4 regions of the Sporosarcina sp. FSL K6-1508 genome follow, and region 1 is predicted to be linked to each of the others. Evidence: riboswitches for the same ligand, from Rfam matches in the RefSeq annotation. Region 1 holds a riboswitch; each other region holds the start of a gene.
What was found. Region 1 has a riboswitch for S-adenosylmethionine ahead of MKZ11_RS02460 (O-acetylhomoserine aminocarboxypropyltransferase/cysteine synthase family protein). Riboswitches for the same ligand answer to the same signal wherever they lie in the genome.
Positions count from the first base shown of each region.

Region 2: another riboswitch for S-adenosylmethionine. It lies ahead of MKZ11_RS07210 (bifunctional homocysteine S-methyltransferase/methylenetetrahydrofolate reductase); the one in region 1 lies ahead of MKZ11_RS02460 (O-acetylhomoserine aminocarboxypropyltransferase/cysteine synthase family protein).
Region 3: another riboswitch for S-adenosylmethionine. It lies ahead of MKZ11_RS07255 (methionine biosynthesis PLP-dependent protein); the one in region 1 lies ahead of MKZ11_RS02460 (O-acetylhomoserine aminocarboxypropyltransferase/cysteine synthase family protein).
Region 4: another riboswitch for S-adenosylmethionine. It lies ahead of metA (homoserine O-acetyltransferase MetA); the one in region 1 lies ahead of MKZ11_RS02460 (O-acetylhomoserine aminocarboxypropyltransferase/cysteine synthase family protein).

Region 1 covers NZ_JBBOXF010000001.1:565,198-568,958, forward strand. Annotated here, with positions in the region: gene MKZ11_RS02455 (alpha/beta fold hydrolase) at 1-721, opposite strand, end outside; gene MKZ11_RS02460 (O-acetylhomoserine aminocarboxypropyltransferase/cysteine synthase family protein) at 726-2,015, opposite strand; SAM riboswitch class I at 2,141-2,256, opposite strand; gene MKZ11_RS02465 (glycerol-3-phosphate acyltransferase) at 2,400-3,026, shown strand; gene MKZ11_RS02470 (aspartate aminotransferase family protein) at 3,087-3,761, opposite strand, start outside.
Region 2 covers NZ_JBBOXF010000001.1:1,466,079-1,469,839, forward strand. Annotated here, with positions in the region: SAM riboswitch class I at 934-1,040, shown strand; gene MKZ11_RS07210 (bifunctional homocysteine S-methyltransferase/methylenetetrahydrofolate reductase) at 1,212-3,086, shown strand; gene metE (5-methyltetrahydropteroyltriglutamate--homocysteine S-methyltransferase) at 3,130-3,761, shown strand, end outside.
Region 3 covers NZ_JBBOXF010000001.1:1,476,919-1,480,679, forward strand. Annotated here, with positions in the region: gene metC (cystathionine beta-lyase) at 1-391, opposite strand, end outside; gene MKZ11_RS07255 (methionine biosynthesis PLP-dependent protein) at 388-1,509, opposite strand; SAM riboswitch class I at 1,586-1,692, opposite strand; gene MKZ11_RS07260 (ABC transporter permease) at 1,769-2,524, opposite strand; gene MKZ11_RS07265 (ABC transporter ATP-binding protein) at 2,521-3,252, opposite strand; gene MKZ11_RS07270 (TIGR04104 family putative zinc finger protein) at 3,421-3,759, shown strand.
Region 4 covers NZ_JBBOXF010000001.1:2,215,751-2,219,511, reverse strand. Annotated here, with positions in the region: gene MKZ11_RS11140 (hypothetical protein) at 69-821, opposite strand; gene metA (homoserine O-acetyltransferase MetA) at 883-1,791, opposite strand; SAM riboswitch class I at 1,894-2,000, opposite strand; gene MKZ11_RS11130 (hypothetical protein) at 2,138-2,317, shown strand; gene MKZ11_RS11125 (protein phosphatase 2C domain-containing protein) at 2,618-3,415, opposite strand; gene MKZ11_RS11120 (NUDIX hydrolase) at 3,412-3,761, opposite strand, start outside.

The DNA of each region.
Region 1 (3,761 bases):
TCTCTCCCGTCGGATATATGGGGTCGTCTGTAAACGCAAATGCCACCATTTTTGCGCTTATACGGCGGGAAGCTATTTCAATGCCTCCCCGTCCACGACCAATATCATGTGTATTCATGGCTCGAATTAAAGGATAAAAACTCTCCATGTCGCTTCTGCCATTTTCAAACGGATATAGCATGCTGCCAATGTTAGTCGATTGCGGTGTCGTTGCCATCGGAAAAAGAATATCCATATCTTCCGGATATAAAATTCCCCATTCAAGTACACGCATTCCACCGAGCGAACCGCCAATGATCGCCCGCAATCGGTTGACGCCCAGTACCGTCAACGCTTTCCGTTCGGCATGCACCATATCACGGATTGTCACTTCGGGAAACAAGTTTCTATACAGTTCTCCTGTAGTCGGATTAACTGACAAAGGTCCTGTCGATCCGTCGCTTCCGCCAAGAGCATTAAAAGAGATGACAGAAAATTCATTTGTATCGATACTTTTTCCTTGGCCGACAAGACCACTCCACCAGCCCGGGCATTCATCCGTTCCAACTGTCGCGTGACTTCCTGTCAAGGCATGACAAACAAGTACATGGGGTGCATCTAGCCTACCCGTTCTTTCATAAGCAAGCTGTACATTTACCAAGATGATGCCAGATTCCAATACCAGATGCCCGATTTCCACTATTCCCGTCTCCACGATTGTCACGCCCTTTCTTGTCGCCAAAAAATCACACTGTTACTGGTACCGCTAGTTCAATCGCTTGTGCAAGGTCTGCAATGATATCTTCCACTGATTCAAGACCAACCGATAGCCTGATTAATTCTTCAGTCACGCCTGACTTTTCCAAGTCCTCTGGTCCAAGCTGCTGATGCGTCGTTGAAGCAGGATGTATAATCAGTGATTTTGCATCTCCGACGTTCGCAACATGCGACCATATTTTGACGTTATCTATTACGTTTCGACCAGCTTCACGTCCACCTTTTATACCAAATACAATAATGGAACCGAAGCCGTTTTTCAAGTACTTTTTCGCAAGGTCATAAGATGGATGATCTTCATTGCCAGTGTATGTTACCCATTCAACAGACGGGTGTTGTTTCAGAAACTCTGCTACTTTGATGGCATTTTCATTATGTCTCGTCACACGCAGATGCAGTGTCTCAAGTCCTTGAAGGAAGTTGAATGCACTGTCCGGGTCTAAGCAAGGCCCAAAGTCACGCAATAGTTGAACGCGCAGTTTAGTGGCAAAGGCCGCGCCTGCTGTATCAATTCCGTAACGAAGACCATGGTATGACGCATCCGGCTCAGTGAAGCCCGGGAACCTTCCTTGTGTCCAATCGAATGTACCCGCATCAACAGCTACTCCACCAATCGTTGTACCGTGTCCACCAATCCATTTTGTAGCAGAGTGAATGACCACATCTGCACCAAACTCAATCGGATTCGAACCATAAGGCGATGCAAACGTACTATCTATGAGAAGTGGAACACCTTGTTCATGCGCAATGTCCGCAACCGCTTCAATATCCAAGACATGAAGACTTGGGTTACCGATTGTTTCTGCGAATATTGCTTTTGTTTTATCTGTAATTGCTGTGCGGAAGTTTTCAGGATCTGTTGCATCGACGAATTTCACATTGATGCCGTAACGTGGAAGTGTGGCGGCGAATAGATTATACGTACCGCCGTACAAGTTGCTTGCTGCAACAATTTCATCGCCTGCACCTGCAACGTTCAAGATGGAGAATGCGATTGCCGCCATGCCGGATGAGAATGCAACTGCCGCCGTGCCGCCTTCAAGAAGTGCAATACGCTCTTCAAAAACTGCAACGGTTGGATTTGTGATTCGCGTATAGATATTGCCTGCTTCTTGCAATGCAAATAATTTTTGAGCATGTTCTGTATCCCGGAATACGAAAGATGAGGTTCTGTGAATTGGAACTGCGCGTGAACCTGTTACAGGGTCCGGTTTTTGTCCGCCATGCAGAAGAAGTGTTTCGGGTTGAAGTTTTGTCATCGTCATTACCTCCAGAGTTTTTTTAGATGGATGTGATTGTGATGTGCGGAGGCGTTGGGGGTATTTTCGGAATAAAAAATAACCCCCTTCGCTTAAGAAGAGGGTTACGCTTTCGCTTATTCCTCCCCTTATCTTTCAGACCGTTCACACGAATCTGTAGGAAGTAGCACCTTTGCAAGTTGGTCGCTTGCTGGTTGCCGGGCATCGCAGGGCCTATTCCCTCCGCCGCTCTTGATAAGAGTTTGTGATATTCAGTTTTCCATCTTGTGACATAGTATAGTAGATGTTCCAATACTATGTCAAGCGTTTATTGAATAATATTTCTGAACCTTGTGTTTACCTCGAATGTTATAATGAATCTATCGTTATTTTGGAGGAATGAGTATGTGGTTATGGATTGTAGGTGTGCTGATCTTTGGCTATTCTATCGGTTGCCTGCATGGATCGGGCGTTGCACAGAAAATTTCGGGCATTAATCTGAAAGAAACCGGTGTGAAAAATGCCGGTGCTTCAAATGCGACCATAGTTCTTGGAAAGAAATTTGGTGCACTTGTTGCAGCTATCGACATTGGAAAAGGTGCAGTAGCTGTCCTATTTGTGCAATACTTCGCAGAAAACGCGGAACTTCCAGGAGACATTATAGCTTTACTTTTATTCCTCGCAGGTGCTGCAGCTGTGATCGGACACAATTTCCCGTTTTATATGAATTTCAACGGTGGAAAAGGAACTGCGACAGTGATTGGCGTACTACTTGCCATCGACTGGAAAATTGGACTTATTGGATTCTTACTGTTTGTTATCGTTGCACTGGTTACAGATTTCCTCGTCTTTGGTGTGCTCATGCTTTATGCGACACTTATAGCGATGGCGGTATGGGCAGACGGATACTGGCCAGTTGTGATAGCAGCTTTGTTATTTTTCACCGCCATTTGGAAACATATAGAGAATTTCCAGCGGATGAAAGAGCGTAGTGAGAAGCGCATTTCAGCGGTGTTTAAAAAGAAAAAATAAAAAACTGAGGACTCCTATTAGGAACTCCTCAGTTTTTATTTTAAAAGAGTTAACCTTGGTTCATTCGTTTTCTTTAAATACTTTTTTTATGATTGTAATAATGAAGTCTACATCTTCATCGGTACAAGACAGAGGCGGGCTCAGCGCTAGAATATTATTAAAGCCTGCAACTGTATCACCGTTTCTCCCGATGATAAGGCCATTCGCCTTACATTCTCCAATAATCTTCGCGACACGGGCATTGGAAGCAGGCTCTTTCGTTTCCTTGTCCTCAACGAGTTCGATCCCTAAGAGGAATCCAAGACCACGGATATCACCAACAAACGGATGATTTTTTAAGCTTGCCAGCTCTTTCAGAAGACGCTCGCCAAGTTCTGCCGACCGTTCGACAAGATTTTCTCTTTCAATGATCTCAAGGTTCTTCAACGCAACCGCACAAGCTGCCGGATTCCCACCAAAAGTATTGACGTGACGGAAATGGCTGTTCTCTTCACCCGTATCAAACTTCTCATAAATGTCTTTTCGGATAGCCGTTACTGATAGTGGTAAGTAAGCACTCGTTAGTCCTTTTGCCATCGTAATAATATCCGGCTTCACATTAAAGTGCTGATGACCAAACGCTTTGCCAGTACGACCAAATCCACAAATAACCTCATCAATAATTAGAAGTACACCGTGACGTGTACAGATTTCCTGGACCTTCTCCAGATAAATCGGATGTGGAATTAAGATGCC
Region 2 (3,761 bases), 900 kb from region 1:
GAATCTGCTATGGCGGTCAATAATGAGAGAGTTGTAGTTCGGGGTGTGGATTGTAAATCGCTTGGCGCTTTGGGGGTGCCTTTCGCCGTAAGCCTGGATTAGCGCTTTGCATCCAGTCTTACGGCTTCGGCGACCCCTTTGCCGCGCCTGCGCTAGGGTGTTCATCATCGAGAGAAATGTGATTTTGAGATGTATATGCCGAGATTATAATGTGAGTAGTAGTTGATACTATATAAATTGAAATAAAGAATTCCACTGAACCGCTACGGCGCTAGGGGATGCCTCCCGCCATAAGCCAAGCAGCTTCGCCGCCAGTCTTATGGCTTCGGCTACCCCTGTTAAGGCGCCTTCGCTCAGTTTATACACCGGATTCAATAGTTCAACATATAGAATTAGAGTCAAGAAAGACACACTCCAGATTGCAGATTTCATCACAGCTAATGAAATGCGCTCTCTCACATCGACCATCCAGCGAAGGCGCGACTTCGTGGTAGCCGGAGCGATAAGACTGAGGAGGGATGCAGTTCAATCCCTCCCAAGTGCTCTCCTTTCCGGCTTATCGCGGGAGGCATCTACAAAGCGCCGAAGCGATATTAGCAGGATATCTAATCCATTCCTCATGTATTGGGACATTCGTTGATCACATTCGATCGATTTATGGCACTCCAGGTTGTAGGTCTTATCCCCGAAAACGAAATGCGCTTTCTCACATAGAGGCCATCCACAAGGCGTCGAAGCCGTATTGGTGGGAATTCCATTTCACTACAAGTATTGGGGTCTTTTTCAGTGGCCTCCCAAAAACCCTTGTAAAGCGCATATGCTGTATTCATTTTTTCAATATATATAATGTTTTTTTAAAAAGGTGTTGCTAATTTTCCAACAATGAGGTAAAGTCTGTAATAACATAAGTAAACAAATCCAACTTAATAGTTTTTCTTATCTAGAGAGGTATAGGGACTGGCCCGATGACACCTCAGCAACCGCCATTTTGGCACGGTGCTAATTCCAGCAAGCCGGAAATGCGGCTTGGTAGATGAGGAGAAGACTTATTCAAATTTAGAGTCTACTTCCTTTATTAAATACAGGAAGAGACTCTTTTTTGTTTTTATAAATTCTTCCAATAAGTAACATAATTTCAAAATGAAGGTGTTTTAAAACGGATTTTCAAAACAATATTTGTGGCAGTGGGAAAAAGAAAGGAGAAAATATAGTTGTCGAAATTACTGGATACCATGAAAGAACGCATTTTAATTGGTGATGGGGCAATGGGAACCCTTCTTTACTCACATGGGGTGGATCTGTGTTTTGAAGAACTGAACTTGACGCATCCCGATCAGGTGCTTCACATCCATCAGGCATATATTGAGGCGGGTGCTGACATTATACAAACAAACACCTATGGTGCCAATTATATAAAGTTAGCACGTCACGGTTTAGAGGACAGCGTAAAAAAAATAAATAAAGCAGCTGTCCAAATTGCAAAAAAAGCTGCCGGCGAGAATACATTCATCCTTGGAACTATCGGGGGGATTCATGGTTCCCGAACATCTATCGGAACAAAGGATGAAATCAAGCGCAGTTTCAGAGAACAATTGTATTGCCTGCTACTTGAAGGGGTAGATGGACTACTTTTAGAAACCTATTACGATTTTGATGAATTAACAACTGTACTCAAAATAGCACGTGAGGAGACAGATCTTCCAATCATTACAAACGTTTCGATGCATGAAGCCGGCGTACTACAAAATGGCTTGGAGCTTGCGGACGCATTGCAACAATTAGAAGATCTAGGCGCTGATATAGTCGGCATCAACTGCCGACTTGGTCCACACCATATGTTGAAATCTTTAGAAACTGTCCCAGTGATGAAGCGTGCCCTGTTATCGGTGTATCCGAATGCCAGTTATCCAGGATATAAGGACGGTAAATTATTTTACGAAAATGAACCTGACTATTTCGAGAAATTTGCATTGAATTTTAGGAAGGAGGGGGTCAGTTTAATTGGCGGATGTTGCGGGACAACGCCAGAACATATTCAAGCATTAGTGAAAGGACTTCCAAATCGAAAGCCGATTATAGAAAAGCTTGTTAAAAAGAAGGAAGCAAAAATAGAGGCTACGGAGTCTAAGACGAATGGAATGCAAACACCAACATTGCTTGAAACAGTGAAAAAAAGACATTCGATAATTGTTGAACTTGATGCGCCCAAACATTTAAATACGACTAAATTCTTCGAAGGGGCCCAGGCGTTAAAGGATGCAGGTGTAGACGCTATCACATTGGCTGATAATTCCTTGGCGACCCCAAGAATTTGCAATGCTTCAATGGCATCGCTTGTTAAACAAAAGATTGGGGCCACACCCCTTGTTCATGTGACATGCCGGGATCGGAATCTGATTGGCTTGCAGTCACACCTCATGGGATTACACACATTAGGTATCACTGAGTTATTGGCAATTACGGGAGATCCTACAAAAATAGGCGATTTTCCCGGTGCAACATCTGTTTTCGATGTGACATCCTTTGAATTGATTCAACTTATCAAGCAATTTAACGGAGGCATTTCAAAGTCAGGAAAGTCATTGCAACAGAAAACGTCATTTACTGTGGCAGCGGCCTTTAATCCGAATGTTCGCCATTTAGATCGCGCCGTTGAGAGATTAGAGAAAAAAATAGAAGCTGGAGCCGATTATTTTATTACCCAGCCAATCTATAGCAAGGAAAGAATTATAGAAGTTTACGAGGCAACAAAACATATTGAGACACCGACATACATCGGAATTATGCCGTTGACCTCGTCGCAAAACGCCGAATTTCTGCACAACGAGGTACCAGGCATTAAGTTGACAGAACAAGTACGAGCAAGAATGGCATTATCTAACGGGAATCGTGAACAGTCTACGAGAGAAGGGTTAGAAGTTTCTAGGGAATTGATCGATGTGGCACTTGAGCATTTTCATGGCATCTATTTAATAACACCCTTTATGCGTTACGACATGACTGTGAATTTAACGGAGTATATACACAGCAGAGTGGACGCCGTTGTTGCAAGGGAGGTGATTCAAACCGAAAGTATCGTCTATTAAAATATGGAAAATAAAAAATAAAAAATAAAGGGGATAACATACGATGGTAAAAGTACAAAGTTCAAATAACGGGTACCCAAGAATTGGTGGAAAACGTGAATGGAAAAGGGCATTGGAAAGCTTCTGGAATGGAGCAATTTCAGAAGAAGAACTTTTAAAAATAACGCAAGAACTACGTTTAGATAGCCTTCGAAAGCAAAAAGAATTCGGTATTGATCTTATTCCGGTTGGAGATTTCTCGTTATATGATCATGTGCTGGACACCTCGATTATGTTTGGTGTCGTGCCAAAACGCTTTGCATATGCAGGCGGCAAGGTGCCTCTGGACACGTATTTTGCAATTGCCCGCGGAACTAAGGACGGGGTTGCTTCTGAAATGACCAAATGGTTCAATACAAATTATCATTATATTGTTCCAGAATTAGAAGGTGTAAAACCGAAACTAGTAGAGAACCGTCCATTGGCATTTTATAAAGAAGCAAAAGAAAAGTTGGGCATTGAAGGTAAGCCTGTACTTTTAGGTCCAGTTACATATATTAAACTGGCAAAGTCTTTCGGTGAAGAGAATTTCCCGGCTTTATTAAAACAGTTTACGCCCTTGTATATAGAGGTGTTGAAAGAGCTTGAAGAGGCCGGCGCAGAGTGGGTTCAGATTGATGAGCCAATTCTTACAAG
Region 3 (3,761 bases), 910 kb from region 1:
CATTCGTCAAATCTGCAAATGTATGGTCAATCCCGAACTTTGGCAAAACTTCGGTCACAAAGCGGTACGTTCCGCCATATACATCTTCAGTGACAACGATATGGTCGCCGGAAGAAAGAAGCATAAATGCAGAGGAGATAGCAGCCATTCCGGAAGCGAACGCCAACCCTCTTGCACCGCCTTCCAATGTGGCGATGGATTTCTCCAAAGCCTCTCTCGTTGGATTGCCCGACCGGCTGTAGTCATATGGTCCAAAGCCATCAAAACTTTCTTGATGGAACGTGGAAGATAAGTAAATCGGAACATTAACAGCCCCTGATTTCCGCTCGTATTCTCCCCTTGTGGATGCGTGAATGATAGTTGTTTCTAATCGCTCTTCATTCAAACTCATGGCACTAGCACCTCACTTTTCAAAGTTGCAAATACTTGCTTCAAATCTGCAATCAAATCATCCGCTTCTTCTACTCCAACAGAAAAACGTAAAAGCCGGTCGCAGACACCTCGACGTATCCGTTCTTCTCTCGGGATATCTGCATGTGTTTGCGTTGCTGGATAAGTTATAAAACTTTCCACCCCGCCCAGACTTTCCGCAAATGTAATGAGTTGCAGATTTTCAAGAAACGGTCCGACCGATTGACTGTCATTTAATCGAAATGAGAGCATACCACCTTTGCCTGGATAGAGAACGTCTGCTACAAGCGGTTCATCTTTCAAAAAGTCTACGATTACTTTTGCATTTGCATCATGCTGTTTCATCCTTAAATGCAGTGTTTTCAACCCCCTGATTATTAACCAAGAATCAGAAGGGGAAAGGACCGCGCCGATTGCGTTATGGTTGGCAGCCAATTTTTCGCAAAGTTTCTCGCCTTTTGCTATGACAAGACCAGCGAGAACATCATTATGCCCGCCGATATATTTCGTTGCGCTATGCATGACAATATCGGCGCCTAGTTCGATTGGTCTTTGGAAATAGGGCGTTAAAAACGTGTTGTCGACAATTAACAGTAAATCATGTTTTTTTGCGAGTTCGGCATACTGAAGAATATCGAATTCTTGCATTAATGGATTCGTAGGTGTTTCGATGAAGAGTGCCTTCGTCTTCGGCGAAATCAACTTCTCGGTTTCATTTACATCAGTAAAATCCGTGTACAACGTGTGGATTGAATAGACATCAGAATACTGTTCGAGTAAGCGGTATGTGCCGCCGTAAATATCTTCTGGAACAATTAATTCATCACCGGGACGAAACAGGGTAAGGATTAACTGAATCGCCGCCATGCCGGAACTGCAAGCGAAACCACCATCTCCACCCTCCAAGTTAGCAATGCCTTTTTCTAAAATGGAACGGGTCGGATTTTTTGTTCTTGTATAGTCGTAGCCAGTCGATTGGCCGAGACCCTTATGCTTGTATGCAGTTGATAAATAAATCGGCGGATTGACAGCACCTGTTTTCGAATCACTGTTATTGCCTAATTGCACTAGAATTGTTTCCAAACTTCTTTTTGTCATTATAGTCACCCTTTTCTTTGAAATAAAAAAAGAGACCCTCTGTAAGAAGAGGGTCCCCGAAATATCGCAGACAATCTTCTTATCTTCTAGGGAAATGGACACCTAAAGGAATTAGCACCGTACCTGAACAGGTTGGTTGCTGAGACGTCATTGGGCCATTCCCTCGGTCTCTCTTGATAAGAATAAAATATGAAATTATGTGAAAAAACAATTTCCATAACTTTAGCACGCTATGGAAAATAAAACAAGGGGTAGATTGTTAATGCTTCTCCCTGAGTTGTTGCATACGTTGGTTGAATAAACTGGGATATGATAAAAATCCAAGTAATGCGCTTGTCACTGCCGCTGTCGTCAATAATAGGAAGATAATGAGCAACTGGAATTGAACCGCTTGAATGGGGTCGGCGCCTGCGATAATTTGACCGCTCATCATGCCGGGTAACTGGACTAAGCCCATTGTCTTCTGACTTTCGATAGTTGGGATCATACTTGCCTTAATCGCATTGATGAGCTGCCTATGGATTGCTTGTTTTGGCGTTCCGCCGAGTGAAAGGATAAGTTCTGTTTCGTCACGATAGGTTTCGACCTCGGCTGTAAATCGATTTAGAAAGAGAATCGAGAGAACCATTGAGTTACCAATGACCATACCGCTGATTGAAATGATATATTGCGCGGTTGGCGGCACAATCTGGAAGCCTAGTAAAATGCTTTGTGTAAGCACTTCGATAAAAACTAATGTGATTGCGATTTTCCACGTAATTCCCTCGATTGCTTTTCCTTTCTTCCGTGCGTTTTGCGTCGCTGCCGCGATCATTAATGTAACCATCAATCCGATGTACAAAAGATTTTCGGAATCGAAGACGAATTTGAGAATATATCCTACAGCGAGCAACTGGATAATGGATCGGACTGTTGCAATAAGCGTATCTTTTTCCAACCCTAAGCGCAGTGTTTTCGATAGTAGGAGGGGGATGATAACAAAAATAAGTGTGATGGATAACGTCAAATAACTCATTCTTCGCCTCCTTGTACAAACTGCTTCACGAATTCATTTGTCGGCGATTTCAATAAGTCACTTTTGCCCGTTTCAATGACTTTACCGTCCATAAGCACCCAGGTATAATCGCCGATTGATAACGCTTGCTGCAAGTTATGTGTAATCCAAATGATTGTCACGCCGTATTTCCGATTGATTTTAACGATCAACTCTTCAATTTCATGTAATGATGATCGGTCCAAGGCGGAGGTTATTTCATCCAGCAATAGGATTTCAGAGCGATTAATCAGTGTACGGGCGATTGATACTTTCTGCCGTTGTCCACCTGACAAATCATCCGTTTTCCTATGTAAAAACTGTTTATCCAACCCGACGTCTTCCAGAATTTCAACCGCATTCTGTTCAGGCATTTTTTCACCTTGAAGTTCCAAAGGGAGTGCTAAGTTATGGAAGACGGTACCTTTTATCATTGGTGCACTTTGAAGGGCGATTCCGACATGACGGCGGAGTTCAACCGGCTCATATGTGAGAATTGGTTTTTCATGAATATAAATCTCGCCGGAAGTGGGGGATATCAAACCATTACATAATTTGAGCAACGTCGTTTTTCCTGCTCCGGATGGGCCAACAAGCGTAGTGATTTTCCCTTTTGGAAAGGAACCCGTTATGTTTTTTAAAATATGTACATCATCAATGGAATAATTGACGTTATGAAAATGCAAGGCAGGTTCATAAAAATTAGACATTCAATTCGCTCCTACTAACTTCTTATTTATATAGCGTATTTTATCATGCAAGAAAACTCTATTATAGTTCTAAAAAGTGTTTGTTGCTAATCGTTCATTGGTATTTGTCTACCTTTATTCCCCAGAAAGGAAGATTTACTTTTATTGAGGAACAAATGAAACTTGTTAGTGATCAAGATCGTATATGTATTAACTGGAGATGAGAAAATGCCGACATGTAAAAATTGTAACCGCAAATGGAATTGGAAGAATACGTTCATCAAGTTCCTTCGATTTAGCAGTGGAGTGGAGTGCTCGTACTGCGGTGAAAAACAGTTTGTCACTCCCGGTTCTAGAAAGCGTACAGGCCTGATATCCATTGCTCCTATTGTGACACTTATTCCAGCAGTACTATTTGAAGCCCCTTTGCCGATTGTCATTACAAGCTTGATTGTAACCACGGTTTTAGCAATGACTCTTTCTCTATACATGATTGAATTATCGAATGACGACGAACCGCTCTGGTGAAA
Region 4 (3,761 bases), 1.7 Mb from region 1:
AGATCCCACGTACATGATTAGTACGTGGGATCTGCTTATTGAAAATCGTATATTTAGCATTATTTTCATCAATCAACGTTCTTCTCTTTTTCTTCCTGCTTTTGATTCAACATAAAGGAAACTTGATCTGACCCGGTCAGTAATTTAGATATATAAGACGATGTCATGCTAAAACTGCCTTCTATCCTTTCTGATAAAAAGTTGGTTCGCTCGTATAGAACCGAGCGGAGATAATCCAGTTGTCTAATTACTTTTTCTAATAATCCTTCTTGTTTGTCCAACCTGCTGGATACATCTTTTTGAAGTTCCTCTTGCTCCAATAATTGTTTTGACAATACCTTTTGATAGTCTAATTGTTCATTTATTTTAGCTGAAATTTCTTCATAGGAAGAAGTCAACGTTTCGAAACGATCTGCTATTTCCTGATTCGACTGGCTGACGTCGTTTACTTTCGCTACGAATTCTCGATTTAGAATTTGCTCATGAGTCAATGTACGATGCAGCATTCTATTTTTTGTTTCTACTTTTGCTAATGACTTCATGACATCTTTCTCAAATTGCTCATGCCGAAAATCACTTTCTTTGATTTCGTTTAAACGATTACGAATTGATTTCAATTGATTGGATTGTGTGCTTTTTTGCTGCTTTAGTAACATTTCCATGATATTGAACTGATGACTGACTGAGTGATTCGCTTCCCTTTGTTCTTTCATCCATTCTGCTATTGGATCTATTTTAAAATGTTCTTGATTCTTCCCCAAAGACTCTGCATCAGTTTTAAAAACATCCGGGTGCCCATTTTTGTTAATAAACAACCCCATCTCTCTTAACCCCCTTGTCGTAGTAGCTTATGCTGTCTACCACAAAAGGGTCATTGAGCAGTTATTCCCATTCATAAGGCGTTTCTTGGTATACATAATAATTCAGCCAGTTAGAAAAGAGCAAATGCGTGTGAGAACGCCATGTATTCAGTGGCTCTTTGGATGAATCATCATTCGGAAAATAATTTTCTGGGATATCAACAGATACTCCTTTTTTCAGATCACGCGCATACTCTTCTGCAAGTGTATCCGCATCGTATTCCAAATGCCCTGTAATCATAATATGTTTACTATCTTTAGAGATGACGATGAAAGCTCCAGCATCTTCTGATTTTGCTAGCAGGTGTAGACGAGGATCATTTTCTATTTCTTCTGTCGAAACGGATGTATAGCGTGAGTGCGGTGCTTTGAATTCATCATTAAAGCCACGTGCAAGATTATTCGTCGGGTCGGAAAGTCGATGTGTAAATACACCTGAGCACTTTTTCGGCAACTCAAATTTTCCAATTCCATAATGATGATATAGCGCTGCTTGGGCACCCCAGCAAATATGTAAAACAGAAGTTACATTTTCTTTTGACCATTCCATAATCTCCGTCATTTCTTTCCAGTAATTAACGTCCTCAAATTCCAAATGCTCAATCGGGGCACCTGTAATGATCAATCCGTCGAAACGACGATGCTTCACATGTTCAAATGTTGTATAAAAAGCATTCAAATGTGTTTTACTAACATTTTTCGAATCATGTGTTGCTGTGTTCAGAAAGGTAACATTCACTTGCAGTGGAGTATTTCCCAATAAACGCAGAAGCTGTAGCTCAGTTCTTTCTTTTTCTGGCATCAAATTCAAAATTGCAATGGTCATTGGACGTATATCTTGTGACGTTGCACGTTCTTCATCCATCACGAATATTTTTTCTTTCTTTAACAGTTCCCCTGCCGGTAATTGTTTCGGTATGTTGATTGGCATTTTTGTCTCTCCCTTTTTAAATTGTTATGTATGATTTTATTTCAAAATAAAAAACCCACTTTTCTGTAAGATAAGAAAAGAGGGTTAACCTTGGGCTCTCTGTTCTTATCTCTCAAGAAAAAATCTTGTTGGAGGTAGCACCTTCCTGACTATGTCAGAGGTTGCTGAAGCTTCGCAGGGCCAATTCCCTCAGCTTCTCTTGATAAGAATATTTAATTAACTTCCATTATACTACTTAACTCATTATTGTAAATGGTCTTTTTCTTTTGCAAAAATTTTCATCGGATAAATTCTCTCTGTAAAGCCACATTAACAAAGTACTTACTAATTGAAAGGAGCTGTTACAATGGGAAGAGATGACGACAAAACTGGTGGGAATAATGCGCGTTCGTTGCCGCAGACACCAAAAAACCAAAAAATAAAACCTGGTGACATGGAAGCAGAAATGGCCCGCGAGTTTGCTGAATTGAGTTCCCTAAAACCAAAACGTGAACGAATGAATCCAAATGCAAAGAAAAGAAAATGAGTAACCTTGGCAACAGCGCTAATTAAAGCGTTGATACCTCTCGCTAGTATGATACTAGCGAGAGGTATTATTTATATTCAACCTAAATTAGATGCTTTCTTCAATTCCTCCGTCATTTGCCCGACCAAATCAGGTCCTCGGTAAAATTGTGGTAGTGTATTTTGGAAGTGATCTACATGCCATTCATCATTTTCTTTTCTGCAATTATCGTTTGATGATATCTTGTCCAGTTGTTTGACTACAGTAAAATCCTGTTAGTTTTCCTAATTCTTTAAACTGATTACCCGTGTACTTTGTTCCTCATTCCCTATAATCGCTCGGGATGCTGCCTTGCTTTGCTACTTCCACATTCCATGCAATAATTGTTGTACTGTCTCGTACATTCTGTCTTTCGATTTCCATCAACAACTGCGAAATACTTACATCAAGTTCTTTTTCATTCAGTGCAACAACAAGATTTGTCGGATCCAAAAAAGGTTCCCCTGGGCTTTCAACCAAACCATCAGTCGTAAGGAAAATGAGGTTGTTCCCTTTTCTTAATTCCCTTGTCCCTGACGTGTAGCATGGTACTTCTTGCTCAAACGTATTCACTTGGCCAATCCACTCGAAGAATTGCCTTTGGTTGAGTTGGAATTGGTTAAGAGCAATTAATTCCGGATGCAATACATATACTAAGCAATCTCCAACCGAAAACCACCATACGTAATTATCTTTCCTAACGACGATAAGACAAGCCGTTTCTCCCGTGACACATCTGCATTTATTCAAAAATTGTTCAGATTGAAAAATCCCAAGTAACTTCCCTTCCAAACGTTTAAATTCTGGAGGACCTTTCATTTCTAAAATCTCCACCAATTTTTCTTTATGCTGCTCGATTGTTTGAATGACAAGTTCCGCACTTTCGGCACTTTTATGTGCATCCAAAATAGCCGCGAATTCCCAATCCTCATTTTGCCAAACGATGCATCCATCTTCGTTCTTTGTTTGTCCCGCTGAAGAATTACCTCCAAAACGACCAACGACGATACGATTAATCCACCGAACATCCCGTTCATCGACAAAGTCCTTTTCACTTCCAACCCAAGAAAGGTTATTCATGAATGTTCAACCAATCGGTAAGGCCTCATTTCATAACTTTCATAAGCAATCGAATCGCTAATTCGAGCATTATTCACTCTAGACATAAATTGCGGACGTTTAATCCAATCTCCTACCTGTTCTTTATTAAAGTCGACAAATTGTACGTCAATCGTTTTGGGAGGTTGCGCAACAGATTTACCAGCTATTGCTCTTCCACGGAAAACCATGCAGATGATGCCTGACGTGATATTTTGATAAACTCCGACCCTATCACCTATTTCAGAGTGGATACCGGTTTCTTCCCGCACCACTCGTTTAACCGCTTCTTTCAACATTTCACCTGGCTCAACCCGTCCGCCTGGCA